2 regions of the Sulfitobacter sp. TCYB15 genome follow, and region 2 is predicted to be linked to the other one. Evidence: riboswitches for the same ligand, from Rfam matches in the RefSeq annotation. Region 2 holds a riboswitch; the other holds the start of a gene.
What was found. Region 2 has a riboswitch for thiamine pyrophosphate ahead of thiB (thiamine ABC transporter substrate binding subunit). Riboswitches for the same ligand answer to the same signal wherever they lie in the genome.
Positions count from the first base shown of each region.

Region 1: linked by a shared signal. The riboswitch ahead of thiD (bifunctional hydroxymethylpyrimidine kinase/phosphomethylpyrimidine kinase) and the one ahead of thiB (thiamine ABC transporter substrate binding subunit) in region 2 are both predicted to bind thiamine pyrophosphate.

Region 1 is NZ_CP159193.1:1,707,894-1,722,934, reverse strand. Features, by position in the region: gene bioB (biotin synthase BioB) at 1-525, shown strand, start outside; gene ABM428_RS08310 (thioesterase family protein) at 602-1,405, opposite strand; gene ABM428_RS08305 (helix-turn-helix domain-containing protein) at 1,601-2,443, shown strand; gene ABM428_RS08300 (ArsJ-associated glyceraldehyde-3-phosphate dehydrogenase) at 2,450-3,448, shown strand; gene arsJ (organoarsenical effux MFS transporter ArsJ) at 3,445-4,698, shown strand; gene ABM428_RS08290 (TRAP transporter fused permease subunit) at 4,735-6,672, opposite strand; gene ABM428_RS08285 (TAXI family TRAP transporter solute-binding subunit) at 6,774-7,964, opposite strand; TPP riboswitch at 8,525-8,624, shown strand; gene thiD (bifunctional hydroxymethylpyrimidine kinase/phosphomethylpyrimidine kinase) at 8,692-9,498, shown strand; gene ABM428_RS08275 (FAD-dependent oxidoreductase) at 9,495-10,490, shown strand; gene thiS (sulfur carrier protein ThiS) at 10,474-10,671, shown strand; gene ABM428_RS08265 (thiazole synthase) at 10,673-11,446, shown strand; gene ABM428_RS08260 (thiamine phosphate synthase) at 11,443-12,039, shown strand; gene ABM428_RS08255 (ThiF family adenylyltransferase) at 12,018-13,040, shown strand; gene ABM428_RS08250 (ABC transporter substrate-binding protein) at 13,027-13,965, shown strand; gene tenA (thiaminase II) at 13,962-14,645, shown strand; gene ABM428_RS08240 (ABC transporter ATP-binding protein) at 14,642-15,041, shown strand, end outside.
Region 2 is NZ_CP159193.1:515,797-530,837, reverse strand. Features, by position in the region: gene ABM428_RS02465 (response regulator) at 1-315, opposite strand, end outside; gene ABM428_RS02460 (MarR family winged helix-turn-helix transcriptional regulator) at 312-824, opposite strand; gene ABM428_RS02455 (branched-chain amino acid aminotransferase) at 985-1,854, shown strand; gene ABM428_RS02450 (cyclase family protein) at 1,936-2,883, opposite strand; gene ABM428_RS02445 (DMT family transporter) at 2,995-3,972, opposite strand; gene aroC (chorismate synthase) at 4,074-5,174, opposite strand; TPP riboswitch at 5,267-5,366, shown strand; gene thiB (thiamine ABC transporter substrate binding subunit) at 5,401-6,378, shown strand; gene ABM428_RS02430 (thiamine/thiamine pyrophosphate ABC transporter permease ThiP) at 6,354-7,910, shown strand; gene ABM428_RS02425 (ATP-binding cassette domain-containing protein) at 7,897-8,589, shown strand; gene ABM428_RS02420 (exopolysaccharide biosynthesis protein) at 8,590-9,174, opposite strand; gene ABM428_RS02415 (SDR family oxidoreductase) at 9,189-10,043, opposite strand; gene ABM428_RS02410 (glycosyltransferase family 4 protein) at 10,056-11,321, opposite strand; gene ade (adenine deaminase) at 11,443-13,245, shown strand; gene ABM428_RS02400 (AMP nucleosidase) at 13,242-14,705, shown strand; gene ABM428_RS02395 (HU family DNA-binding protein) at 14,835-15,041, shown strand, end outside.

The sequences.
Region 1 (15,041 bases), 1.2 Mb from region 2:
GATACCTCGCCCGAATATTACGCCGAGATCGCCTCGACCCGCACGATGGAAGACCGCCTTGAGACGGTGGAACATGTGCGCAAGGGCGGGATCAAGGTCTGCTGCGGCGGTATCCTTGGCATGGGCGAGGCAGAGGCGGACCGGATCAGCATGCTGGTCACCCTCGCCACGCTGCCCAGCCACCCAGACAGCGTGCCGGTGAACCTGTGGAACGCGGTCAAAGGCGTGCCGGTGCAGGGAAAATCCGAAAAGGTCGACCCTTTTGCGCTGGTCCGGCTGGTGGCCTTGGCGCGTATCCTGATGCCCGCCTCGGTCGTGCGCCTCTCCGCAGGCCGCACGGGGATGAGCGACGAGCTGCAATCGCTGTGCTTTCTGGCGGGGGCTAATTCGATCTTTGTGGGCAACCAGTTGCTGACCACCGAAAACCCGGCCACGTGGAAAGACAACGACCTGCTGCAACGGCTCGGCATGCATGTGGCACCGGCCAAGCCCGCGTCCAGATCGGCCAAGATCGCGGCGCAGTAGATCCGCCCCTGACACGTGCAAAAGCCCGGCCTGATATCCTCGGGCCGGGCTTATCCTATCGGGCGACAGCGTGGCGTCAGGCGAAGATGATCACCGACTGCATGCCGTCTGCGACCATATCCCCATCCGTATTCCAGACCCGCATGACCTGAGAGCTATAGCCGCCGTTACCGGCGGTCAGCTGTGTCTCCATCATATACCAGCCGTCGCGGGTGTTGGCGTGATCGGACAGCAGGTTGATGATCCAGTTCATTGACGAGTTCGGCCCCGGCCGCGTCATCATCGGGAAGGCCGCAGGGGGTAGCACGTCGCCAATGGCGATCAGCCCCTCGAGCGTGCCCCACATCGCCGGATCACGGTGCCGCGCCCAGATCCGGACATAGCCGCGATCGGCACCGGAGAACGGCAGGCTGCCCTCGATCAGCTTGACCTCGAAGTTGACAAAGAACCGCACCGGCGGGCGTTTCAATGCGGGCGGGAAATAAGATGGCGTGTCGTCCGGCCCTTGGGGGGCGGCGGGCGCGGTATGGCCCACGCTCAATTGGCTTTCCTGCGCATGCCCGAAAGAAAACGTGCCCGTTGCCGCGACCTTGCCGTCGATTTCAGCGCGGGTGGCAATGGTGGTGATGTTGCGCCCTTCGCGCAGCACTTCGGCATGGATCGTGGGCGGCTGCGACACGGGCGCGGTAAAGTTGATCAGCGCAGACCGCAGCGCGGGCAGATCGGGGCGGTCCCGACGGGCCGCATTGACCAGCAAGGCACCGGTAAATCCGCCAAAGGCCGTACGCCCCTGCGCCCAGTTCTCTGGCACCTGATAGCGCGGCGCGGTGCCGTCCTGCTCTGCTGTGGCCAATACTTCGGCCAGGGTCACGTCTGTCATGTCGGGTCCTTTATACGTCTGTCACCGCGCGCGGGCGCGCTGTTTCCCAATCGATGCCCGCAAAGCCAAGGGCGCGCAAGACACCCTGCCCCTGAAACGCCACGTCACCCGAAATGCGGCCCCGCGGCAAAAAACCTTTGGCGGGACCGAACAGAGGTGTTGACGCCCAATCTGTATTTCACATATTCATGAAATATGGAATCACTACTCACAGATCGACTCGCCACCCTGAGCCACCCGCAGCGGCTGGCCGTGTTTCGGCTGCTGATGCGGCGCTATCCGGATGCTTTGCCTGCGGGGGAAATCGCGCAGGTACTGGCCCTGAAATCCAGCACGGCGTCGGTATATCTGTCGGCGCTGACGCAAGTCGGGCTGATCTCGCAGCGGCGCGACGGGACGCGGCTCTTGTATACCATCAACCTTGATGCGGCGGGCGAGGTCGTATCGGGGTTGTTCGTGGATTGTTGTCGGGGGCGCGCTGATCTCTGCCCGCCCCCGTTCTCTGACCTCATTAACAGGACGCAGATGATGACCCAGACAAAGTTCAACGTACTTTTCGTATGTACCGGCAACTCCGCCCGTTCCATCTTTGCAGAGACGATCCTGCGGGACATGGCGGGCGACCGGTTCACTGCCTATTCCGCGGGCACCCTGCCCCGGTCCGAGCTTAATCCCCTTGCGGTCGAGATGCTGCAAGCCAAGAGCCACAGCATCGATGCGCTGCGGTCCAAACATATCTCTGAATTCCAGACCGCCGATGCGCCGCAGATGGATTTCGTCTTTACCGTCTGTGACCATGCCGCAAACGAGGAATGTCCCACCTGGCCCGGCCAGCCCGTGTCGGGGCATTGGGGCATGCCCGATCCCGTCAAAGCCGAAGGGACAGAAGCGGAACGCCGGCTGGCCTTCCAGCAGACATATGGCGCGCTGCACAACCGGCTGCTGGCCTTTACCGCCCTGCCTTTCGAAGCGCTGGACCGCGCTGCCTTGCAAAAACGGGTCGATGCCATCGGGGCCGACCCAGTGACCACAGGATAAACCACCATGACAACCTATGCGTTGAACGGCCTTGGCCGCATCGGAAAACTCGCCCTGCGGCCCTTGCTGGAACAGGGGGCCAAGATCGCCTTTATCAACGACGCGGTTGGCGACCCCGAGATGCACGCCCATCTGCTGGAGTTTGATTCCGTTCACGGGCGCTGGCCTGCGACCTTCAGCGCAGAGGATCATGCGATCACCATCAATGGCACGCGTATCCCCGTGACCAGCACCAAATCGATCACAGACCTGCCGCTGGAGGGTGTGGATGTGGTGATCGACTGCACCGGTGCGTTCAAGACAGAGGCCAAGCTTGCCCCCTATTTCAAGGCGGGCGTGAAAAAGGTTGTGGTCTCTGCCCCCGTCAAGGACGGGCCGACGGCGAATATCGTCTATGGCGTGAACGACGACACCTATGATCCTGCTACCCACAGCATCGTCACCGCGGCGAGCTGCACCACCAACTGCCTCGCCCCCGTCGTCAAAGTGCTGCTGGAAGGGATCGGGATCAAACACGGGTCGATCACCACGATCCATGACGTGACCAACACGCAAACCATCGTGGACCGCCCCGCCAAGGACATGCGCCGCGCCCGATCCGCGCTGACCAACCTGATCCCTACCACCACGGGGTCCGCCACGGCGATCACGCTGATCTATCCGGAACTGACCGGCAAGCTGAACGGCCACGCCGTGCGGGTGCCCCTGCTGAATGCGTCGATCACCGATTGCGTGTTCGAGGTGGAGCGTGAGACGAGTGTGGAAGAGGTCAACGCCTTGTTCAAAACCGCCGCCGAGGGGCCGTTAAAGGGCATTCTGGGCTTTGAGGAACGCCCGCTTGTGTCGTCGGATTACACCAATGACACCCGCAGCGGGATCGTGGATGCGCCGTCGACGATGGTGGTGAATGGCACGCAGGTCAAAATCTATGCGTGGTATGACAATGAAATGGGCTATGCGCACCGTCTGGTGGACGTGGCGCTGATGGTGGGCGGCAAGCTGTGACACGCCCTGCCGGTTTTACCGCCTATATCACTGTCACCGCCGCCTATTGGGCCTTTATGCTGACCGATGGCGCGCTGCGGATGCTGGTGCTGCTGCATTTTCACACGCTCGGCTTCTCTCCGGTGCAGTTGGCCTATCTGTTTGTGCTCTACGAGATCGCGGGCGTGGTCACCAACCTGTCGGCGGGCTGGATCGCGGCGCGCTTCGGACTGACCTCGACGCTCTATGCGGGGCTGTCGTTGCAAGTGGTCGCGCTGCTGGCGTTGACACAGCTTGATCCGGCATGGAGCGTCGCCGCCTCGGTCGTCTTTGTCATGCTGGTGCAAGGGCTGTCGGGCGTGGCCAAGGATCTTGCCAAGATGAGCTCTAAATCCGCGGTCAAGCTGCTGGCCCCAACCACAGGGGGCGGCTTGTTCCGCTGGGTCGCGCTACTGACCGGATCGAAGAACGCGGTCAAGGGCGCTGGCTTTCTGCTGGGTGCGGGGATGCTGGCGTTGCTGGGGTTTGTGCCGTCGACGCTGGTGATGGCCGCGATCCTGTTTGTGATCCTGATCGGCGTTATCATCGGTATGCCCGCGGGCCTGCCCGTGGGGCGCAAGGATGCCAAGTTCACCGAAGTCCTGTCCAAGAACCGCAATATCAACTGGCTCAGCGCCGCGCGGCTGTTCCTCTTCGGCGCGCGCGACGTGTGGTTTGTCGTGGGCATCCCGATCTATTTCTATGCCGTGCTCTCCGATGGCAGCGTCGAAAGCAAGCGGGAGGCCTTCTTTATGATCGGCAGCTTTATGGCGGTGTGGACGATCCTTTATGGGGCCGTGCAAGGCTGGGCCCCCAAGATACTGCGGGCCACAGGCCGGACGGAAGGCGACACGCTCGCGCAGGCCCGACACTGGAACCTTGCGCTGGTCGTCGTGCCTGCCCTGCTGGCCGCGCTGGTCTGGATCACGCCTGCGCCATCCCCCGCGCTGACGGTCACGATTGTCATCGGTTTGCTGGTGTTCGGTGCGATTTTCGCGGTGAATTCGGCGCTTCATTCCTATCTGATCCTCAGCTTCACGGATGCAAATCGGGTCACGATGGATGTGGGGTTCTACTATATGTCCAACGCGGCCGGTCGGTTGGTAGGCACGCTTTTGTCAGGCTTCACCTATCAACTGGGGGGGCTGGCGCTGTGTCTTGGCACCGCGGCGCTGATGCTGGCGCTGAGCGCCTTGGGGACGGCACAGCTGCGCCCCTCGCAAACGTCATGAACTGCGGCGCGCGGGGATGTCCCCGCGCGCCCAATCTTATGGGACCGCAACCACGCCGTTGCGGTTGTCCCGCCAGATCACCGCGACAAGCGCGGCCGAGACGACCCCCGCGACCAGCGTCGTCGTCAGCCCCGGAAAGCTGAAGGCAAAGCCCGCGATCCCCAGCGGCAGGCGCAGCCAAGGCCGCACCATACCGACGCCCAGCAGATAGCCCTCAAGCCCGCCGGACAGCAGCGTGATGCCGATGATGATCGACGGCAGCACATAGATCAGCGGCGTCAGATCGCCCTGCAGCACCAGCGCAGGCTGGAACAGGAAGAACAGCGGCACAAAGTAGATCACCACCCCCAACCGCATCGCGGTGAAGGAGGTCAGCATCGGCTTGGCCCCCGCAATCGTCGCCGCCAGAAACGCCGCAGCCCCTACCGGAGGCGTGATCACCGACAGCATCGCGTAGTAGACGATGAAGAAGTGCACCGCGACCGTGTTCAACCCGCCGATTTCGATGATCGCGGGTGCCAGCGTCACCGCAAGGAAGATGTAGGCGACAATCGCAAGCCCCGCCATGCCCATGATAAAGCAGGCCAAAACCCCAAGCGCGATCACGAGATAGACGTTATCCCCGCCCAAAGCGACCAGCCCCGAGGTCATCGACCCAGTCACACCGGTGATGGTCAAGGCGCTGACCACAAAGGCGATCGGCAGGATGATCGCTGCGGTCTGTGTGACCAGCGTGCCCACTTGGCGCAGCGTTTCAAAGATGCGCGCAGGTGTCATCATGGTCTCGCGTTGCAGGAAGCTCAGCGCGATCATCAGCGCACTGGCGTACCACGGGGCGTAATACTCCCACCGCATATAGAGCAGGCCCCAGACCAGAAAGATCATGACCAGCAGGAAGGGCCAGCCGCGCTTCATCACCTCGCGGGCCGAGGGCAGGTTTTCGGGTTTCATCCCCACCAGCCCCTTGCGCGCGGCATAGGCGTCGACTTGCAGGATCAGGCCAAAGTAGAACAACGCCGACGGCAGGATCGCGGCCACCATCACGGTCGCGTAATCCACACCGATGGTGATCGCCATGACAAAGGCAATCGCCCCCATCACCGGCGGCATCACCACCCCGCCGGTCGAGGCACAGGCCTCGATCGCGCCAGCGTAATGGGGCGGGTAGCCGACCTTTTTCATGGTCGGAATGGTGATCGACCCGGTGCCCGCGATGTTCGAAAAAATCGACCCCGACAGCGACCCGAAAAAGGCGCTGGCCACGATCGATACTTTCGCTGGACCGCCGCGGTACTTGCCAAAGCCCGCATTGGCCAGATCGATAAAGAACTGCCCCGCCCCCGTAGCGATTAGCACACCCGCAAAGACCAGAAAGCCCAGCACGATCTCGGCGACGATCTTGGTGGTGATGCCCATCAACCCTTCGGTGCGGAAGACATGCGCCTCGATCATGCGTTCAAACGTATAGGGGATGCCCATCAGCAAACCGGGGAAGTAATCGGCCACCAACGGATACAGCCCCAGCACCAGCACCACGAGCAAGAAGGGGATGCCCCCCGACCGGCGCGCGATTTCAAGCATCAGCAGCCAAAGCACGACGCCCGCGTAGAAATTGGTCCAACCCGCCTGCACGATCTCCCATGCATACATGGAGAACCACATGCAGATGCCAAAGCTCACGGCGGCCGCCACGATGTCATAGATCGGCACATGGGTGTGCGATTTCACCGCTGGCAGCGCGATGAACGCCGCCGCAAGGAAGGTGCCGATGAAGACCCAGTAATACTGCCCCTCGATCAGGCGCCGCCCGCCGATGGGAACGCCGAATACATAGGCCAGCCCCATCCCGAGGCCAAAGGTACACAGCAACACAAAAGCGATGCTGGTGAACGAGAATAATCCCCCCAGTCGCGTCGTCTCGGACGAGGGTTCGACAGCCGTTTCAGCCGCCGGAGGGTGTTGTGTTGCTGACATGGATGATCCTGAAAATAAGGGCGCTGTGGCAGTGTCTTAGGAGGACGGAGCACGCTGTGCTCCGCCCTGTCTTATGCCGTCGATGACGGTCCGGCGCGGCGTTACAGACGCGAGCGGAACGGCTCCAGCCCGTCGGTGTGCTTGGCCAGAATGTCGAGATACTCCTGGTTCTCGAAATTCATCTCGACGCCCTGCTCCATCGCCTCTTTCATGCCGGCGTTGCGGGCCGCGATCCACGCGTCCATCTTCTCGATGGCCTCGTTGTTCCAGGCATCGTCTTCTTCGGTCCACGCCCCGATTTCACGCAGGTATTTCACCGTGCCTTCGTGCACAGGGATCGGGTTGGCATCCAGGAAGTTGCGGAAATGCTCCAGCGACATGCGGGTCGCCAGCGCGTGCGATCCTTTGTAGTTGTCGTGGGATTCATTCATCCACTTCGCCATGTTATAGACGAAGTCCTCTTCTGCCGTGACCGGCACGGCATAAACGAAGTTCGACGTCATGGACTCGACACCCTTGGCGGTGCTCACCCCCATAGAGATGGTCGAGGGGATGGTCATGGGGCGGTAGCTCAGGTAGCCGTCCCAGCCTTCTTTGTTGGCGGGGTCCATTGGCAGCCAGCGGATGCTGCCCGGTGCGCCCTCCATTTCGGACAGGACCGAGGAGATCGGCGAGCAATAGGCCACATCGGACTTCCCCTCGACAACCGAACGACAGTTTTCACCGTAGCTGGAGGCCGGGACGAATTCGATCTTTTCCTGCGCTTCTTCGGGCGTCATGCCGATAAAGGCAGGCAGGGCCTGTGTGATCGCAGAGACAATCGCGGGCGAGAACACGCCAGAGGTGACACGCACGCCGCCTTTGCCAATGTCTTCAAGGCTTTGCAGCTCGGAATCGCCAGCCACAACAAAGCCCCAAGGCGTGTCGTTGTGGTGCCACAGGATCCGCTGCGGCATGGGTTTCGCCGAGGCGTAGCCGCCGACCCCTTCCGCTTGCAACGCCATTTCCGACGCGGAAACCGACGCGATCGCGATATCTTCGCGGTCGGTCAGACGTTTGTAGCGCATGGGCTCGCTGTCTTCGGGAACGATCCGCACGGTGGTGCCTGTTTCCTTTTGCAACGCAGGCCCCCAACCGTTGGTCGAGGCAAAGCTGCCTGTCGACGTGCCCGGCGTGGCAATCACGAGCATGCGCGGCCACTCATACTCCTGCGCCATCGCGACGCCCGAAAGCGCCATGGATACCGCAAAGGACCCGACAGCGGCCTTGGCAAAACGTGTCATATTCTTCATGTGGTCTCTCTCCCTGTTGTACATCTTTGGATTGTTCGGGATCGCAGGATCGCAGGCACCGCAAAAGCTGCGGATGCCCATGCGCAGGACGCAGATGTGATCTTTGCAGATGTCACGCAGCACCTCCCAATGCTTGTCGCGACGCGTCCGAAATGACCCGTAAAACGGGCCAGAAAACGCATCCTCCCGAGTGTCGGCCCCCTCCTCCCGAGGGTATCCGACTCAATCTGTCAATCAGCCTAGGGGCAAGATATTTCGATGCCAATACCGCAGAACAGAACTTGATACCGCAGCCGTTCGGGGTCTTTGCACGATCACCCCTAGTTTGCTGATGCCAAAGGGTTAACGCCGCAGAATATGGGAAATGTGACGTTACGTTGCTTTGGGTTACGAGGCGTTGTTTCGGCTGACAAGCGTCAGGAGGGCTGTCCAAACCGCGCCCGTTTTGCCCAAAATTGCGCCACCTTTGGTTGAATATTTTGCGGCTTGCACCGTTTGCCGAACTTGGCTACGCCTAAGGTAACGACGCTGCACGCCCCCACAGGGGCCGCAGTTCCAACATCTATCCGTCGGGGTGCCCTAGGGGCTGAGAGGTGCGTGCACCGACCCGTCGAACCTGATCCGGGCAATACCGGCGTAGGGAACGGGTATCTTTGTGCAACGGCCTTGGGTCCACGCCACAAAGCTCATTCTTGCGTCTGCTTGCCCACCACCGAAAGGCGAGCATGTGACCAAGACGACCCCCATTTCCCTGACCATCGCCGGATCCGACAGCGGCGGCGGTGCCGGTATTCAGGCCGATATCAAGGCGATGTCGGCCAATGGTGTCTATGCCGCCAGCGTGATCACCGCCGTGACCGCGCAGAACACGCGCAGCGTCAGCGCCGTGCACGAGATCCCCGCGCCCATCGTCGCGGCCCAGATCGATGCGGTGCTGTCCGATCTTTCGGTGCAATCGATCAAACTGGGCATGTTGTTTTCTCCGCAGATTATTCAGGCGGTGGCATCCGCGCTCTCCGCGTTTCGGGGGGCCGTCGTGGTCGATCCGGTGATGATCGCAAAATCCGGCGATGCGCTGTTGCAAGAAGACGCCGTCGCAGCGTTGGTCGCGGATATCCTGCCGCGCGCCGATCTGCTGACCCCCAACCTGCCCGAAGCCGCCCGCCTGTTGAACCAGCCCGAGGCCGACAGCGCCGACCAGATGGTCACGCAGGCCCGCGCGCTGCTAAAGATGGGGCCGAAGGCGGTGCTGATGAAGGGCGGCCATAGCGCGGGCAATATCTGTAGCGACGCGCTGGTCACCGCAGAGCGTGTCATATGGCTCAGCGCGCCGCGCATCGACACGCGCAATACCCACGGGACGGGATGCACCTACGCCGCGGCCATCGCTGCGGGGCTGGCCCACGGCAAACCCCTTGGCGCGGCGGTACAGGCTGCCCATGACTATCTGCACCGCGCCATCATCGCCGCGGATCAACTTGAGATCGGCACGGGCCACGGGCCGGTGCATCACTTCCACGCGGTCTGGTCATGACGCAGGTCACCATCATCGGCGCGGGCGTCGCGGGGCTGTGTACCGCGCGTGTCTTGCAGGATCGCGGGATGCGCGTGCATCTGATCGACCGCGCCCGCCAGCCCGGCCCGCAAGGGTGTTCTTGGTGGGCTGGCGGCATGCTCGCCCCGTTTTGCGAAGGTGAAAGCGCCGAGGAACCGGTGATCCGGCTGGGGAAAAGGGCGGCGGATTGGTGGGGCCAACACACCACATCGCTGCACCGACGCGGGTCGCTTGTAATCTCTCCGGCGCGGGACAGCAGCGATCTGACCCGCTTTGCGCGCCGCACGACAAGCTACCAAACCCTGACCGGCGCAGAGATCGCGGCGCTTGAACCCGACTTGGGCGACCGCTTTGCCAAAGCGCTCTATTTCCAGACCGAGGCCCACCTGTCGCCCCGCATTGCGCTGGCAGAGCTGTGGCGCGGGCTGGTGGCCGATGGGGCCAGTTTCGAACAGGGTGAGGCCGATCCCGAAACGCTGGCGCAAGACGGCACCGTCATTGATTGCCGCGGCTATCACGCGCGCGCCGATCTGCCTGATTTGCGCGGCGTGAAGGGGGAAATGGCGCTGCTGTCCTGCCCCGACATCGAGATCACCCGCCCCATCCGCGTGCTGCACCCACGTGTGCCGATCTACCTCGTGCCGCGCGGTGACGGGATTTACATGCTCGGGGCCACAATGGTCGAAGGCCGCGCCGGTGCCCATGCCAGCGTGCGGTCCGTGCTTGAACTGCTGAGCGCGGCCTACGCACTGTCCCCCGCCTTTGGCGAGGCCGAGATCCTAGAGATCGGCGTCGACAGCCGCCCCGCCTTCCCCGACAACCTGCCGCGCATCGAACGGCAGGGCAATCTGATCCGCGCCAACGGTCTGTATCGCCACGGTTTCCTGCTCGCCCCCGCGCTGGCGACCATGGTGGCGGACCTGATCCTTGAAGCCAAAACACCGGAGATTTTCCATGAAACTACAGCTTAACGGTGCCCCGCTTGATAGCGACGCGCCCACGCTTGCCGCCCTGCTAGAGGCCGAAGGATTTGGCGGCGCGAAAGTCGCTACCGCCGTCAATGGCAGCTTTATCCCCGCCAGCCTGCGGGCCAGCCACCCCCTGTCCTCCGGCGACAGCATCGAAGTGCTCGCCCCCATGCAGGGAGGCTAAGATGCGCCCCTTTTACGGAGAAACCCTTGCCAATGGTCTGATGCTTGGCACCGCGCAATACCCCTCGCCCAAGGTACTATCAGACGCCTTTGCGCGCAGCGGGGCGGCGGTGGCGACGGTATCGCTGCGGCGGGAAAGCGGACGGGATCGCGCCGGTCAGGACTTCTGGGAACTGATCCGCGCGCTTGACGTCCATGTGCTGCCCAACACCGCCGGATGTCACAGCGTCAAAGAGGCCGTCACCACCGCCCATATGGCCCGCGAGGTGTTCGACACGCGCTGGATCAAGCTCGAGGTCATCGGCGAGGAGGACACGTTGCAGCCCGATGTCTTCGGTCTGGTCGAGGCCGCCCGCATCCTGAGCGAGGACGGGTTTCAGGTCTTTCCCTACACCACCGAAGACCTTGTGGTCGCGGATAGATTGCTGCGGGCGGGCTGCGAGGTGCTGATGCCCTGGGGCGCGCCCATCGGGTCGGGGATGGGGCTGAACAACCTTTTCGGGCTGCGCGCCATGCGGGCGCATTTTCCCGACGTGCCGCTGGTGATCGACGCGGGCATCGGCCTGCCCTCGCACGCCGCACAGGCGATGGAGCTGGGGTTTGACGCGGTTCTGCTGAACACCGCTGTTGCCAAAGCCGGTGACCCCGCCGCCATGGCCGAAGCCTTTGCCACCGCGGTCCGCGCCGGACAGCTTGCCGCCGATGCGGACCCGATGCCGCCCCGCGATATGGCCGCGCCCTCTACCCCCTTGATCGGAAAGGCGTTTCTGGAATGACCCTGGACCGTTTCTACCCGATCTTCGACAGCGCCGCCTGGTTGGAGCGGCTGGTGCCCCTTGGCATCAAACTGGTGCAACTGCGGATCAAGGATACGCCCGACCCTGCCTTGCGGCGCGACATCCGGCAGGCCAAGGCGATCTGCGCCAAGCACGGCTGTACCCTCGTGATCAACGACCACTGGCGTATCGCGCTCGACGAAGGGTGTGATTTTATCCATCTGGGGCAAGAGGATCTGGACAGCGCCGACCTGACCGCCATCCGCGATGCGGGCGTACGTCTGGGCATTAGCACCCACGACAAGGCCGAACTGACCCGCGCCCTGGACCTGCGCCCCGATTATATCGCCCTCGGCCCGATCTATCCGACGATCCTGAAGCAGATGAAGTGGCACGCGCAGGGGCTGGACCGTCTGCGCGACTGGCGTGAGCGGGTGGGGCAGACCCCGCTTGTGGCCATCGGTGGCATGTCGGTCGACCGCGCGGCGGGAGCCTTTGACGCCGGTGCCGATTGCGTCGCGGCGGTGACCGACATCACCCTGAACCCCTCGCCCGAGGATCGCATCACCGCATGGCTGGGGGCAACCCGATGACCCGCTATGCCCGCCAGATGATCCTGCCGCAGGTCGGCCCATCGGGCCAAGAGGCGCTGGCGGCGGCGCGTGTGGTGGTGGTCGGCGCGGGCGGGCTGGCGGCACCGGTACTGCCCCTGCTGGCGGGGGCCGGTGTGGGGCATATCACGCTGGTGGACGGTGATGACGTGGCCCTGTCGAACCTGCACCGCCAGACGCTCTTTACCGAAGCCGATATCGGCACGCCCAAGGTCACCGCTGCCGCCCGCGCCCTAACCGCGCGCAACAGCGCGTGCACCGTGGTGGCCCACCCCGTGACCCTTGGGCCGGATACCGTGGCAAAGCTGTGCCATGATGCGACGCTCGTGCTGGATTGCGCCGACAGCTTCGCAGCGAGCTATGTGCTGTCGGATCATTGCCTGAACGCGGGTCTGCCCTTGATCAGCGCCTCGGCCCTTGGGTTTGGCGGCTATGTCGGCGGGTTCTGCGGCGGCGCGCCGTCGCTGCGGGCGGTATTCCCCGATCTGCCGGACCGCGCGGCCAGCTGTGACACAGCGGGGGTGATGGGCCCGGTCGTCGCCACGATCGGTGCCGCACAAGCACAGATGGCGCTGGCCTGCCTCCTTGGACTGTCGCCGTCCCCTTTGGGGCAATTGATCAGCTTTGATCTTGCCTCCTATCGCTTTGGCGGCTTCCGCTTTGATACCGCGCCGGAGCCTGACCACGGTTTCGGCTTTGTCGCGCCCTCGCAGATCCGCGCAAGCGATTGGGTCGTCGATCTGCGCGGCCCGGATGAGGCCCCCACATCCGCGACACCCACAGCGCAGCGCATCACCCTGCCCGATTTCCTCCGCAACGCTCCCCGCCCCACACATCAGCCCCGCGCGGTGATCGCCTGCCGTTCGGGCCTGCGCGCGTGGCAGGCGGCGACCCATCTGGCCAGCTACTGGCATGGCCCCATTACCCTGCTCGCTGTGGGCGAGCCTTCCCCATTGAAAGGACAAACCGATGAAACTTCGTAACATTCTGGCCGCACTGGCGCTGACCTCTGGCCCGGCGCTGGCGCAGGACGAGATGGTCTTGCTGCTGGACTGGTTCGTGAACCCCGACCACGGGCCGATCATCGTGGCGCAGGAAAAAGGGTATTTCGCCGAACAGGACCTGAGCGTAGAGGTTATCGCCCCCGCTGATCCCTCCGACCCGCCGAAACTGGTCGCCGCAGGCAAGGCGGATCTTGCGATTTCCTATCAGCCGCAGTTGCACCTGCAAATCCACGAAGGTCTGCCCCTGCAACGGGTCGGCACGCTGGTGGCCACGCCGCTGAACTGCCTGCTGGCGCTGACCGATGGTCCCATCGCCTCTCCTGCGGATCTGGCGGGCAAAAAGGTCGGATTCTCGGTCGGCGGTGTCGAAGAGGCCGTGCTTGGCGCGATCCTGACGCATCACGGGCTGTCACTGGATGATGTGGAGCTGGTAAACGTCAACTGGTCGCTGTCACCGTCGTTGATGTCCGGTCAGGTGGATGCGGTCATCGGGGCCTTCCGCAATTTCGAGCTGAACCAGATGGATATCGAAGGCGTCGATGGCACCTGTTTCTACGTCGAGGAAGAGGGCCTGCCGCCCTATGACGAGCTGATCTACGTCGCGAACCGCGACACGATGGACAAGGACATGATCGCGCGGTTTCTGGCCGCGACCGAGAAAGCGACGCAATATATCGTCAACCACCCCGAAGAAAGCTGGGAGGTTTTCGCCGCCACCTCTGCCGATCTGCAGGACGAGCTGAATGCCCGCGCGTGGAAAGACACGCTGCCCCGTTTCGCCCTGCGCCCCACGGCGATGGATGCCGGACGCTACGCCACATTCGAGACGTTCTTGCATGACGCGGGCCTGATCCCCGACATCTCGCCCGTGTCGACCATCGCCATTGATGTGACCGCCCGATGACCGCGCCGGACTATGGCCGCAGCTTCGCGATTTGGCGCGCTGCTGCGGCGGCGGATTGGCAAGACTATACCCACCATGCTTTTGTCGAAGGGTTGCGCGACGGCAGCTTGCCGCGCCGTTGTTTTGTGAACTATCTGATCCAAGACTATGTTTTCCTTGTTCATTTCTCTCGCGCTTGGTCGATGGCGGTGGTCAAATCGGAAACGATGGAAGAGATGAAGACCTGCGCCGCCACGGTGGATGCGCTGGTCAATCACGAGATGGCGCTGCATATCCGCACCTGCGCTGCGGCGGGTATCGACGAAGCGGCGCTTTTCACCGCGACGGAAGCCCCCGCCAACCTCGCCTATACGCGCTATGTGCTGGATGCCGGAATGCAGGGGGATTTCCTTGATCTGATGGCGGCGCTGCTGCCATGCGTCATGGGCTATGGGGAGATCGGTCAGCGCCTGGCCCAGACCCGCAGCGCCGACACGCCCTATGCCGAGTGGATCGAGACCTACGCCGACCCCGACTATCAGGCGCTGTGCCAGACGGTGGGCGCGATGGTCGACGCGGCGGTTGCGCGGCGGATCGGTGACCTTGAAACCGCCCCCCGTCGCGCGGCACTGCAGAACCGCTTTTCCACGGCCACACGGCTAGAGGTCGGCTTTTGGCAGATGGGGCTGGACCTGCCATGACCCCGCCGCCCGCGCTGCGTCTGACGGGACAACACCGGATTGACGCGCGCCCCCTGTTTGACGTGGATATGACTCTGGCCGCGGGGGCGTGGACCTGCTTGCTCGGCCCGTCGGGGGTGGGCAAATCCACGGTGCTGCGCCTACTGCTGGGGCTTGAGACGGGCGGCGCGTTTGACGGCACGATCACCGCCTCTGACGGGCAACCGCTGGCGGGGCGGATCAGCTATATGGCGCAATCCGACCTGCTGTTACCCTGGCTTACGGTGATCGAAAACATCATGATCGGCGACCGGCTGCGCGGAACCACGCCTGACAGGGAACGTGCCTCCGCCATGCTTGCACGGGTCGGCCTGCAGGATCATGCCCATAAGAAACCCGCCGCGTTGTCGGGCGGGA
Region 2 (15,041 bases):
TTTGGCAAGGTAATCATCCGCCCCCGCTTCCAGCCCTTCGATCCGGTTGTCCGTCTCGCCCTTGGCGGTCAGCAGCAGGATCGGCGTTTGCATGTCTTCGCGCAGGCTGCGGGTCAGGCTTAGACCATCCTCGCCCGGCATCATCACATCCAGCACGATCAGATCAAAATCCAGCCCCGCCAGAATACGCCGCGCATGGGCGGCATCGCGGGCCGAGGTCACAAGGAACCCGTGCCGCATCAGGAACTTCTGCAACAGCGTGCGAATACGTTCGTCGTCGTCGACGATCAGCAGGTGTGCGTCGGCCTCGTTCACGCGCCGTTTTCCTTCAGACGGGTGTAACAATGGTGCATTTCGGGGTCCATCATCGCCTCTAGCACGGTGCGGAAACCGGCGACCGCCTCGGGGCCCGCGTCGCGGAACGCACTGCGCATCCGCATCCGTTGTGCATCAGACAATGTCTGTTCGAGCGCGCGCCCGGCGTCAGTCAGATACAAGTGCCGCTCCCGCTTGTCTGCTTTTCCCACTTGGCTTTTGACAAGACCATCGGCGATCAGCGTGCGCAATACACGATTAAGGGATTGTTTTGTAACACCCAAAATCCCCAGAAGGTTGTTTACCGTCGTGCCCGGTGCCCGGTTGATAAAGTGGATCGCACGGTGGTGCGCACGGCCATAGGCCATATCCACAAGGATCTTGTCAGGGTCGGCTGTAAAACCGCGGTAGGCAAAGAACATCGCCTCGATCCCCTGCCGCAGCTGTTCATCCGTCAGGAACAGCAGGTTCTCGCCCGTGTGTGATGATGGGCCGCGTCCGTCTGCCATTATACTCTCCCCTTGCTGCGCCAAGAGCTTACGTCAGCGTTATTGACTTTCCAAGAGTCAAAGGCTATCGAATCCCATGTTTTGCGTAATTATATGTCTGCACGCAGCGGGTTTCACGCAATTTTCATAAATCCCGAGGTGCTTTGAGGAAGGATACATCATGGACGGCGCATACGACGATCGCGACGGCAAAATCTGGTTGGACGGTAAAATGGTCGATTGGCGCGATGCCAATGTCCACATCCTGACCCACGCCATGCACTATGCGTCATCGGTGTTCGAGGGCGAACGCTGCTACAATGGCAAGATTTTCAAAGGCCGCGAGCATTCGGAACGGCTGCGCAAATCGGCGCAATACCTCGACTTCGAAATCCCGTATTCCGTGGACGAGATCGAAGCCGCGAAATACGAGATGCTCAAGGCGAACGGCTGGACCGATGCCTATGTCCGCGCGGTAGCGTGGCGTGGAGCCGGCCCCGACATGGGCGTCTCGGCGGCGCGCAACCCTGTACGTCTGGCCATCGCGGGCTGGGAATGGGGCAACTATTACGGCGATGCCAAGATGAAGGGTGCCAAGCTCGACATCTCGAAGTGGAAGCGCCCGTCGCCCGAAACGATCCCCGTACACGCCAAAGCGGCGGGCCTGTATATGATCTGCACCACCTCCAAACACGCGGCAGAGGCCAAGGGCTGTTCCGACGCGCTGTTCATGGATTATCGTGGCTATGTGGCCGAAGCGACTGGCGCGAACATCTTTTTCGTCAAGGACGGCGAAGTGCATACGCCACTGGCCGATTGCTTCCTGAACGGGCTGACCCGTCAGACCGTTATCGGGATGCTCAAGGAAAAGGGCCTGACCGTGCACGAACGCCACATCATGCCGGAAGAGCTGGAAGGCTTCGAGCAATGCTGGCTGACCGGCACCGCGGCCGAGGTCACACCCGTCGGACAGATCGGCGACTACACCTTCGAGGTCGGCGCGCTCACCCGCGAGATTTCGGAAGACTACGAAAAGCTCGTCCGGTCCTGAACTGCCCCATCAAAACAAACGGCGCGAGGGTTCTCCCCCCGCGCCGTTTTCATGTCCGCACCTGCGGTGCAGCACGTCGTGTTAGTAAAGCGCGACCGGATTGATCATCGCCTGTACCGTGCCTTTGATCAGCGGCTGCCCGAGCACGAACATAAACTCTTGCACGCCTTCAGCGACCAGCGGTCCTGTGTTCATCGTCTCCAGAATATAGATGCCGTTGTCCTTGAGCAGCGTGACATGGCCATAAAACACCTTGTCCCCCTCTTTCGGTGGAATCGCTTCTAGGCCCCATGTGTCCGCACCCACGGCCATCGGGTTCATCGACGCCATAAACACCGCGCCTTCGTTATTCAGCCCCGGTTCGGTGGACCCCCAGGCCGTCGGGTCGCTTTCCATCATGCCGTCGGTCCAGCCCGTGTGAAACAGCACGATATCACCTTCGTTTACCGTGATCTGCTGCGCCTCCATCGCGGCGGTGATCTCTGCCTCGCCAAAATGCTCTCCGGCGGCCAACACATCCTTGCCCATGTGCTTGGCCATATCGATGATCACGGCACGCCCGACCAAGGGCGGCACGGCATGCGTTCCCAACTTGGTCAGGCCGCTGATCGCCGAGATTTCCTTTTCGTCCAGGCAGTTATAATACATCCCGTCTTCGCCCAGATGCCCAAGCCCGTCCAACTGCGACCCGATACCGATCCAGGTTTGCAGCAGATCGTCGTTATAATTGCCCTCGTAGCCAAAGGACGACAGCTTTTGGCCGCCGTGCTGGTTCGGCTGGACCACCTGAAGGCTCAGCGAACGGGGCGGGAAGGCAGGCGTATCCGGCCCGATCACGATCCCGAGCGGCATCGATTTGCCCTGCTTGATCAGCTTGGCGGCCTGCAACGTGCGCTCGGTCGAGATCAGGTTCGCCGATCCCAGCTGGTCGTCAGGGCCCCAATGCGAATGGTCACAGTCTTGCGCCCATGCGGCAGATGCCCCGACACCGATGGACAAGGCAGTTGCGATAATCTTGGTAAATTTCATCTTTCTTCCCTCCCAGAAAACAGGGTGCAGCACCGACGGGATACCCGCTGCTCCACACCCCAGAGGGTTAGGCTAACATGAAATTCAATCAGGGCACGTAATTTCAACCGATCAGCTGGGCGTCCCCTGTGGCATGCTGCTGGCCTTGGATTTGGACCGATCCAGCCCCAACTGCCGTTCCCGCCAGATGATCGCCGCACCGCCGGCGATGACCAGACCGGCACCGATCAGGATAGCAGGCGTCGGGATTTCGCTGAAAAGCACCCAGCCGATCAACACCGCGAACAGCATGGAGGCATAGTCGAACGGGGCGAGCATCGACACCGGGCCAAAGCGGTAAGAGGCCGTGATCATGATCTGTGATACCCCGCCGATCATGCCCGACAGGATCAACAGTGCCGAGACTTGCCAACCGGGGTTCACCCACCAAAGCGGCTCCCAGTTGATCACCATGCCTGCGGGCAGCGTGAGGAACGACAGGCAGGTCGCGGTCAGCGAAAAATAGAACACGATGGCCGCCGTGCTGTCGGTTTGCACCAATCGGCGCACGTGGATCTGGACAAGCGCGCGCATGATCGACGCGGCAACCACCATCATCGCCCCCAGCATGGCAAGCTGCGACACACTATCCCCGCCTACGGTAAAGCGGGGGTACAGAACGATTAGCACGCCGATCAACCCCACGGCCACCGCAGACAGTCGGAACACACGCACCTGTTCGCCCAGGAATATCGCGGCGAAGATTACCGTGAAAAGCGGTGTGGCATAGCCGATCGCGGTGACCTCTGGCAGGGGCAGCAGGCTAAGCCCGGCAAAGGTCAGCGCCATCGCCGTGGTCCCGAAAACGCCGCGCCAGACGTGGCCCATCAGATTGCTTGGCTTCAGCCCGTCGCGCAGGTCGCCGCTTTGCCATAGCCACAGGATGATCATCGGGAAGGCAAAGAACGAACGGTAAAACACGGCTTGGGCGGCGGGCACGGTGGCCGTCGCGATCTTGATAAGGGCCGCCATGACCGAGAACAGAAAGACCGCCCCCAGTTTAAGGGCGATGGCCCGGCCGGGGCGGTGCTCTGTCGTGGTGCTTTGCATGGCGCATGCTTGCGCCTGCAGGTTTCAAGTTGCAAGACCCCGCGTCAACTTGCGCGTCGTATTCCCGCCAATATGCAAAAAATCCGAGCGTTCCGCGCGGCTTAGCCGATGATGCCGCGGTTCTCGCCAACCTGACCGCGGTGCAACAGCATATGGTCAAGCAGGACGCAGGCCATCATCGCTTCGCCCACCGGCACGGCGCGGATGCCGACGCAGGGATCGTGGCGACCTTTGGTAATGATCTGCGTATCTTCGCCGGATTTGGTAATCGTCTTGCGTGTGGTCAGAATGCTTGACGTTGGCTTGACCGCGAAACGCAGCACGATGTCCTGACCGGTGCTGATGCCGCCCAGAATACCGCCCGCGTGGTTCGACGAATAGACAGGGCCGTCGGGGCCCATGCTGATCTCGTCCGCGTTCAGCTCTCCGGTCAGCATGGCGGCGGACATGCCTTCGCCAATCTCCACGCCTTTGACGGCGTTGATGCTCATCATCGCGGCGGCAAGATCGGTGTCGAGCTTGCCATAGACCGGCGCGCCAAGGCCCGCGGGCACGCCGCGCGCTGTCACCTCGATGATCGCACCGACGGAGGATCCGGATTTGCGCAGACCGTCCAGATACGCCGCCCACTCTTCTGCCGCTTTGGCGTCGGGCACCCAGAACGGGTTCTGTTCGATCTGGTCCCAATCGAAGGCATCGCGGTCGATCTTGTGCGGGCCCATCTGCACCATGTAGCCGGTGATCTGCACATTCGGCGCAATCGCCTTGATCGCTTCACGTGCCAATCCACCCGCCGCCACACGCGACGCGGTTTCACGTGCCGAGGACCGCCCGCCCCCGCGATAATCGCGGATACCGTATTTCTGGAAATAGGTTATGTCGGCGTGACCGGGGCGGAACTTGTCCTTGATGTCGCCGTAGTCTTTCGACCGCTGGTCGGTGTTCTCGATCATCAGCTGGATCGGCGTGCCGGTGGTGACGCCTTCAAACACGCCCGACAGGATCCGCACCTCATCCGCCTCGCGGCGCTGCGTGGTGTATTTGTTCTGGCCGGGTTTGCGCTTGTCCATCCAGTGCTGGATCATCTCTTCGGTGATCGTCACACCGGGAGGGCAGCCGTCCACCGTGGCCCCCAAAGCAGGCCCGTGGCTTTCGCCCCAGGTGGTCACGCGGAAAAGATGGCCAAAGCTGTTGATCGACATGGGCGGTGCTCCTTTGGCGGTGATCCTTAACGGGGGCTGCACCATGCCTCAAGGGGTTTCACCTTGCGCGCGGGCGACAGGCGTTCTACCGATAAGACACCTCGGGGGGCCTGACAGGCTGAGATGTGCGCGCACGGACCCGTTGAACCTGAACCGGTTAACACCGGCGGAGGGAAGGTCTGGATACACCTCCAACGCTTTCTGACGCCGCATTTTGGAGGATGCCATGAAGTATCTTACACTTGCTGCCACCACGCTTTTCGCCACGCAGGCATGGGCCGACACACCCGAACTGGTGGTCTATACCTACGACAGCTTTGTCGCCGAATGGGGCCCCGGCCCCGTGATCGAAGCGGCCTTCGAGGCCGAATGCACCTGCGATCTGAAATTCGTCGGCATGGGCGATGGCGCGGCGCTGCTGGCGCGGCTCAAGCTGGAAGGCGCGCGGTCTGACGCCGATCTGGTGCTGGGGCTTGATACCAGCCTGATCGCGGCGGCCAAGGAAACAGGGTTGTTCGCGCCCGCCACAGTTGATGCGGATTATGACCTGCCGGTCACATGGGAAGACGACAGCTTTGTCCCCTATGACTGGGGCTATTTCGCCTTTGTCCATAACGCCGATCTGACCCCGCCCGCGAATTTCCGCGCTCTGGCCGACAGTGACCTCAAGATCGTGATTCAGGACCCGCGGTCCTCTACCCCCGGTCTGGGCCTGCTGATGTGGGTCAAGGACGCTTATGGTGACGAGGCCCCTGCGATCTGGGAAGGTCTGGCGGATAATGTCGTGACCGTGACCAAGGGCTGGTCCGAAGCCTACGGCCTGTTTCTTGAGGGCGAAGCCGACATGGTGCTGAGCTATACCACATCCCCCGCCTACCACCTGATCGCCGAAGAGGACGCGACCAAAGCCGCCGCCGCCTTTGACGAAGGCCACTACATGCAGATCGAAGTGGTCGGTAAACTGGCGGGCAGCGACCAGCCCGAGCTGGCCGATCAGTTCATGCAGTTCATGGTATCGGACGCGGCGCAATCGGTGCTGCCCACGACCAACTGGATGTACCCCGCCGTCACGCCCCAAGGCGGGCTGCCCGAAGGCTTTGAGCAGTTGATCGAACCGGGCAAGGCGCTGCTGATCCCGAACGATGACGTGCCCGCCCTGCGCGAGGAAGCATTGGCCGAATGGCTCTCCGCACTGTCGCAATAAGCACGAAAACCGGCATCAGCGCCGCCATTCTGGTTGCGGCGCTGATCCTTGCTGCGGTGGGCGCCGTGCTGTGGCGGGCCGAGTTCGGCAGCGGGCTTGGCCCGGCCGATTGGTCCGCGATCCGGATTACCGTGTTACAGGCCGCGCTTTCCGCCCTGCTGTCTACCGCGCTGGCGATCCCTGTCGCCCGCGCCTTGGCGCGACGGCGCTTTGTCGGGCGCGGGCTGCTGGTCACGCTGCTGGGGGCTCCGTTCATCCTGCCGGTGATTGTCGCCGTGCTGGGGGTGCTTGCGGTCTTTGGCCGCGCGGGCTGGCTCAATGCGGCGCTGGCGGCGGTCGGATTGCCCGGCATCACGATCTACGGGCTACACGGCGTGGTGCTGGCGCATGTCTTCTTTAACCTCCCGCTGGCCACGCGGCTGTTGTTGCAGGCATGGCAGACCGTGCCCGCGGAACGGTTCCGGCTGGCCGCACAGCTTGGCCTGACCCCGCGCGCGGTATTTCGCAGCATCGAGCTTCCCCTCCTGCGGCAAATCCTGCCCGGCACCGCAGCGTTGATCTTTGTGATCTGCCTGACCAGCTTTGCCGTAGCGCTGACCCTCGGCGGCGGCCCCCGCGCCACGACGATCGAGCTTGCGATCTATCAGGCGTTCCGTTTCGACTTTGACCTGAACCGTGCAGCGCTGCTGTCGCTGGTGCAGCTTGGGCTTGCGGGCAGCACCGCCGCGCTGGCGCTGTGGATCATCCCCGCGATCAGTCTGGGTGGCGGGCAGGACCGCCCCCTGCACCGCTGGGACGCACGTGGCGGGCTGCAACGCGGGCTCGACGCGCTGTTCATCACGTTGGCGGCGGGGTTTCTGCTGCTGCCCCTGACCTCGGTCGTGCTGCGCGGGGTGATCGGCCTGCCGCAAATGCCCGCCAGCGTGTGGCAGGCAGCGGGCACCTCTGTCACCGTGGCGCTGATCAGCGTGGTGGTATTGCTGGCCTTGGCCCTGCCCCTTGCCGGATGGATCGCGACCCGCGCCCGCGGCGGGGTAGAGGCCGTGGGCCTCTTGGGGCTTGCGGCCTCTCCGCTGATGATCGGCACTGGCTGGTTCATTCTGATCAACCCTGTCGCCAGCCCCTTTGCGCTGGCCCTACCCGTCACGGCGCTGGTCAATGCGCTGATGGCCCTGCCCTTTGCCCTGCGTATTCTGGTGCCCCGCCTGCGCGACACGGTGCAGATCTATGGCCGGCAGGCGCAGATGCTGGGACTGACCGGATGGCCGCTTTGGCGCTGGCTGATCCTGCCACGCTTGCGCCCGCAGATCGGCTTTGCCGCGGGGCTGACCGGTGCCCTGTCGATGGGGGATCTGGGGGTCATTGCCTTGTTCGCCGACCCCGACAGTGCCACCCTGCCACTGCAGATGTACCGGTTGATGGGGGCCTACCGGATGGAGGCCGCGGCCGGTGCGGCCCTGATCCTGCTGGCGCTGTCGCTTGGGATTTTCTGGATATTCGACAAGGGAGGGCGCTGGCATGCTGACGCTTGAGACCGCGCAGATCACCCAAGGCAGCTTTACCCTGCACGCCGACCTGACCCTTGCGCCCGCGCAGACCTATGCGGTGATCGGCCCCTCGGGTGCGGGGAAATCCACCCTGCTGGGGGCGCTTTGCGGGTTCATTCCGCTCAGGTCCGGCAGGCTGCTGTGGCAGGGCAAGGACATCACCCAAGCCGCCCCCGGTGTGCGGCCCATGACAATGCTTTTTCAGGACAACAACCTCTTTCCCCATCTCAGCGTGATGCAGAATGTGGGGCTGGGGCTGCGCCCCGACCTGCGGCTCGGCTCTGCGGAACAAACCCGTGTACACGAGGCGCTTGATCGCGTCGGGCTGCAGGGGATGGCTGCCCGCAAGCCTGCCGAGCTTTCCGGCGGGCAGCAAAGCCGTGTGGCCCTCGCACGGGTGCTGGTACAAGCCCGTCCGCTTGTGCTGCTCGACGAACCCTTTGCCGCACTTGGCCCCGCCCTGCGCAACGACATGCTGGATCTGGTGGCCGCCCTCGCCGCAGAGACCAAAGCCGCGTTGATCATGGTCACCCACGCCCCCGAGGACGTACGCCGTATCGCGGATCAGGTGATCTTTGTCGAAGGTGGCACCGCACATCCGCCGCAGCCTGCCGCAGCGCTGATGGACAACCCGCCCGACGCGCTGCGCGCCTATCTGGGGTAATCAGAAAATGACGGCGTAGAAGGTCAGCGATGTCAGCAGGATCGTCAGATACCCCAGCAGCACATAAAGCCCGTCGCGGGTGAACAGACCAAAGGCGAACAGCGCCACCGTTCCGCCCCCGAAGGACGACGCGAAGGGCACGAATTCAAGCAAGGGCCAACCCACAGGCAGGATCACGCAGGTCACCAACGTCAGCAGACGCATCGGGCCTGTCGTCAGAAACTGGAGCCTTTTGCCGGAGTGGCGATCAAAAAACGCCGCGGGCTTGCGCAGCCACCGCACGCAGAACAGCAACCGCGATGACTTGACCTCCCGGCGCAGCAGGAACTGCGGCAACCACAGACGTTTGCGCCCATAGACCGCCTGCGCCGACAGCACGATGATCACCATCGCCATGAAACTGGACACACCAAAGACACCGGACAGCGGCGACACCAACAGCAGCGCGGCCAGCAGAATGAAAGGGAGCAGGGACCGCTCTCCGAATTCGTTCAGCACATCGTTGATCGTGACCGTCTCGCGGCTGGCCGCTTGCTCCATCCCGTCCAGCAGATGGGTGAGGCTACGCTCCTCGATATTGTGCATATACCCCCCAAAGGTCAGCTGTCTTGTGCAAGCAATGCCGCCAGCCCGGCCCGATAGGTGGGGAACTGCGGTGCCCAGCCTAACGCCTGCTTGATACGGTCGTTCCGAACCTTCTTGCTTTCCGCGTAAAAGCTGCGGGCCATGGGGGTCATATCGGCCTGATCAAAGGGGATCGCGGGGGGCACGGGCAGGCCAAGCAGCTCTGCCGCGTGGGCGATCACGTCTTGCGGTGGCGCGGGGTCATCGTCGCACAGATTATAGACCGCGCCCGGGTCGGGCCGCTGCAAGGACAGCTCAAGCGCTTGGGCAATATCCTCGACATGGATGCGAGAGAAGACCTGCCCCTGCTTGATGATCCGCCGCGCCGTTCCGGCCCGCACCTTGGCAAAGGGGCCGCGTCCGGGGCCATAGATCCCTGCGAGGCGAAAGATATGGAGCGGCAGATCGGAGATCGCCTGCCACCGTGCCTCTGCCGTGACACGGGCGCGTCCGCGCTTGGTCGATGGTGTCAGCGGCGTGTCCTCGTCCACCCAATCGCCGTCGTGGTCACCGTAAACCCCTGTTGTCGACAGGTAGCCGACCCACCGCAGATCGGGCGCGGCGCGAATGACCGCATCCTCGACCGCATTCAAAACCGGATCGCCTGCGCTGTCCGGTCCGGCCGAGACGAGCACATTGGGAAACTGCGCGATCAACGCGCCCAGATCGGCCCCCGGCCAGACGACGGGTTCAACGCCTGTGTCCGCGATGGCATCTGCCTTGTCGGGACTGCGCGTGGTGCCGACGATGCGCCAGCCCTGCGGCACCAGCCGTGCGGCAAGGGCGCGCGCGCTAAAGCCATGCCCGATCGACAGCAGCGTTTTCTCCATGAGGCGTCCTTTCTATGTGGTGGGGGTCCGGGGCAAGGCGATCCGCTGCCCTTCGGGGACCAATGCATTCATCTGCGCGATATGTTCCGGCAGGCATTTGGTCAGGAAGTCATAGGTCTGGACCACATGCGCCCGCGCCGCAGGCCCCAGATGCGCATAGGCCGCCGGATTGCCCAGCACATCCGCCACCTGATCGCCCAGCGCATCGGGATCGAAGAAATCGCACAGCAGACCGGTTTCGCCGTGGGTAATCGCCTCGCGCACGGGGGCCACGTCAGAGCCGACAATCGTCGCGCCCATCGCCATCGCCTCGAGCAGGGACCACGACAGCACAAATGGCATCGTCAGATAAAGATGGCAGCGGCTGATCTGAATAACCCTCTGGTAATCCTCGTAGGACAGCTTGCCCAGAAAATGCACGCGCGACCAATCGACGTGCTTGCCCACCTCTGCCTCCATCTCGGCACGCAGACCCCCGGGGTGTTTGCTTTTGCCGCCATAAGAGGTGTCGTTGCCCCCCACCACCAACACCCGCGCATCGGGGCGTTGTTTCAGAATGCGTGGCAATGCGCGCATGAACACATGAAAACCCCGCGTGCGTTCAAGGTTGCGCGACACAAAGGTCAGCACCTCGTCATCCTTGGTCAGGGCGCGATCCATCCGCCCAAGCTTGAGCGTCACCGCCGGATCGGGGCGCAGCTGGTCTGTGCGTATCCCGTCGTGGCAGACATAGAGCTTGCGGTGAAAGCTTTGCGGAAAACGGTCACGCTGCCAGTAGGTCGGGCTGAGCCCGACATCGACGGTTTCGATATTGGCCAGCGGCACGGCATTCCGCGCGTGCAGCAGAAAGGGGGTATTCTCGGTCACGGGGTCTTCGGGGTCGAACCCCACAGGGCCGCCGGTATCGCTGTAGTAATACTCGAAGAAGCCGATGATCGGGACATCGGGCCAGATCTGCTTGAAAAACGTCAGCTCCCCCCAACCCACATGCCCCACCACGATATCGGGTTTGAACCCTTCGCGGGTCTCGATCTGTTTGGCCGCGCGGGCGGCCCCCAAGCCGTTGCCGGTCGATTCCTCCCAGTTCTTTGACAGCCCATAGGCAGTCTCTGCCGGTCTGTGATGCGCCTTGTAGACCCGTGTCTCGACGCCATCAAAACGGGGCGGATTTTTGCGTTGGGTCAGGAAATAGATCTGGTGTGTGCGTTGATCGGCCAGCCATTGCACCAGCTCGCGGTATTGGCCGGGCATATTCTGGTGCACAAACATGATCTTCATGGGGTCGCCTTATGTCCTGTCGGTTGCAGACAGTTAGCCCAGTCGGCACGGACAGTGCAAACGCCACAGCGCTGGACGGCTCTGGCTTGAACCTCGGGCGATCTTCGTGTCAACGTCAGGTATGAAAGAACACACATTCCCCTCGTGGCCCGATGTGGCCGATCAACTGGTCGCTGTTGCGGCAGGACGCAGCGCTGCGGATACGATTATCACCGGCGGTATCTGGGTCAACGTGCACACGCGCGAAACCCTGCCAGACCATGATATCGCGATCAAGGCGGGGCGCATTGCCTTTGTCGGGCCGGACGCCAGCCATTGCAAAGGCGACACGACCAAGGTGATCGAGGCAAAGGGCCGCTATATGATCCCCGGCCTGTGTGACGGGCATATGCACATCGAAAGCGGTATGCTGACACCGGCGGAATTCGCCCGCGCTGTGATCCCCCATGGTACCACGTCGATGTTCACCGACCCGCATGAGATCGCCAATGTGCTGGGGCTGGAAGGCGTGCGCATGATGCATGACGAAGCCCTGATGCAGCCGGTGAACATCTTCACCCAGATGCCGTCCTGTGCGCCATCCGCCCCCGGTCTGGAAACCACCGGCTTTGAAATCACGGCAGAGGATGTCGCCGAGGCCATGCACTGGCCCGGTATCATCGGTCTGGGCGAGATGATGAACTTCCCCGGTGTGACCGCGGGCGACCCCAAGATGCTGGCCGAGATTGCCGCAACGCAACGCGCGGGCAAGACCGTGGGCGGGCACTATGCCTCCCCCGATCTGGGGCCCGCCTTTGCGGCCTATGTGGCGGGCGGCCCTGCGGATGATCACGAGGGCACCTGCGAGGCGGATGCCATTGCGCGGATGCGTCAGGGGATGCGATCGATGATCCGGCTGGGGTCCGCGTGGTATGACGTTGAAACACAGATCACCGCGATCACCGAAAAAGGCCTGGATTCGCGCAACATGATCCTGTGCACCGATGACTGCCATTCCGGCACCTTGGTGAATGACGGTCATATGAACCGCGTGGTGCGCCATGCCATCGACTGCGGCTGCGACCCGTTGGTCGCGCTGCAAATGGCGACGATCAACACCGCGACCCACTTTGGGCTGGAACGCGAGATCGGATCGCTGACGCCCGGGCGGCGGGCCGATGTGATCCTGACCTCTGACCTCGAAACGCTCCCCATCGAGACGGTGATCGCGCGGGGGCAGATCGTGGCCGAGGATGGCGCGTGTCTGGTAGACTGCCCCCATTACGACTGGCCGCCCCATGCGCGGCAGACCGTCAACATGGGCAAAGCCCTTGGCGCGGATGATTTCCAGATCACCGCTCCTGCGGGGGCCAATGCCGTCACCGCCAATGTCATCGGCGTCGTCGAGAATCAGGCCCCCACCCGCGCGCTGAAATTCGAGCTGCCGGTGACCGAAGGGCGCGTGCAGTCCACGGGCGAAGTGTGCCAGATCGCGCTGGTCGAACGGCACCGCGGCACCGGCACTGTCGTGAATGCACTTGTGTCGGGCTTTGGCTATCAGGGGCCGATGGCGATGGCGTCCACCGTGGCGCATGACAGTCATCACATGATCGTGGTGGGCACCGATACCAAGCATATGGCGATGGCCGCGAACCGCTTGCGCGAGGTTGGCGGCGGGATCACCATCTTCAAGGACGGGGCAGAGCTGGCCATGGTCGAGCTGCCGATCGCCGGCCTGATGTCCGACAACCCCGCCTCCGAGGTCGCCGCCAAGACCGAAGCCATGATGCAGGCGATGCGCGACTGTGGCTGCACGCTGAACAACGCCTATATGCAGCATTCGCTTTTGGCGCTTGTTGTCATTCCCGAATTGCGCATCTCTGACCTCGGCTTGGTCGATGTGCGCAGTTTTGAATTTATTCCTTTGTTAGAGCCTGTTTCATGACCAGAATCCTGACCCCAGACGCCCGCCCCGCCGAACAGTTCACCGATGCTGCTGCCGCCGTTGCACGGCTGATCGAGCTATACAGCCAAGCGACAGGCTTTCTGAGCGCGCATTTCCAGAAGGCGATGGACAGCGCCGCCCCGGAAACGCGGATCAGGGCCTTCTACCCCGAGATCCGGTTTACCACCTCCAGCTATGCGCAGGTGGATTCACGGCTGTCGTTCGGCCATGTGTCGTCCCCCGGCACCTTCTCGGCCACGATCACGCGGCCAGAATTGTTCAAACATTACCTGACACAACAAATCCGTCTGCTGATCGAAAACCACGGCCAGCCCGTGACCATCGCGGTATCCGACACGCCGATCCCCGTGCATTTCGCGGTCAGCAATGACGACAGCGTGACGATCCCGCAGGAAGGTGCCGCGGATTTCACCCTGCGCGATGTGTTTGACGTGCCGGACCTGAGCACAACCAATGACGACATCGTCAACGGCACCTATCTGCCGCTGGACAACGTACGCCCGCTGGCCCCCTTCACCGCGCAGCGCGTCGATTATTCGCTGGCACGGCTGACGCATTACACCGCAACCGATCCCGAACATTTCCAAAGCCACGTGCTGTTCACCAACTACCAGTTCTACGTCACCGAGTTCGAGGAATACGCCCGCGCTATGTTGCGTGACCCCGATAGCGGCTACACGTCCTTCGTATCTACCGGCAATGTCGAGATTTCGGACGGCGACGCGCCGCTGCCTGCGTCGGTCAAGACTCCGCAGATGCCGACTTACCACCTCAAGCGCGCGAACGGGTCCGGGATCACGCTGGTCAACATCGGCGTCGGCCCGTCCAACGCGAAAACCGCGACCGACCACATCGCCGTGCTGCGGCCCCATGCGTGGCTGATGGTTGGCCACTGTGCCGGTTTGCGCAACACACAGGCGCTTGGTGATTTTGTGCTGGCGCATGGCTATCTGCGCGAGGATCACGTGCTGGACGACGACCTGCCGGTCTGGGTTCCGATCCCCGCGCTGGCCGAGATCCAGATCGCGCTGGAGGACGCCGTTGAACAGGTCACCCAGCTTGAGGGCTACGAGTTGAAGCGGATCATGCGCACGGGCACTGTTGCCACCATCGACAACCGCAACTGGGAATTGCGCGATCAATCCGGTCCGGTGCAACGGCTCAGCCAGTCGCGCGCCGTGGCGCTGGATATGGAAAGCGCCACGATTGCGGCCAACGGCTACCGCTTCCGGGTGCCCTACGGCACGCTTCTATGCGTCTCGGACAAACCCCTGCATGGTGAATTGAAGCTGCCCGGTATGGCGTCTGATTTCTACAAAACGCAGGTCGCACGACACTTGATGATCGGTATTCGCGCGATGGAACAGCTGCGCGATATGCCGCTAGAGCGGTTGCATAGCCGAAAATTGCGCTCGTTTGACGAAACTGCCTTTCTCTAAAGGCCGAAATCGGCTGAAAATAGCATGTTTTCGCGGTTTCTTGCGACCTATTCGTTGTGTTCAGCCACAACATACCGTTACATTCTGCGCGTGAGGCCCTAATCCGGGCGGACGAAGGAGAAAAACAAGATGGCAACTAAACCAATGACAAAAACCCAGCTCGTCGCGGCTTTGGCTGAGGAAATGGGCGAAGACAAGAAAACAGCAAGCGCGGCACTGGACGCGGTTTGCGCGTTGATCACCAAAGAAGTCTCCGGCGGTGGCGCTGTGACACTTCCCGGCATTGGCAAAATCTACTGCCGCGAACGCCCCGAGCGTATGGTGCGCAACCCTGCC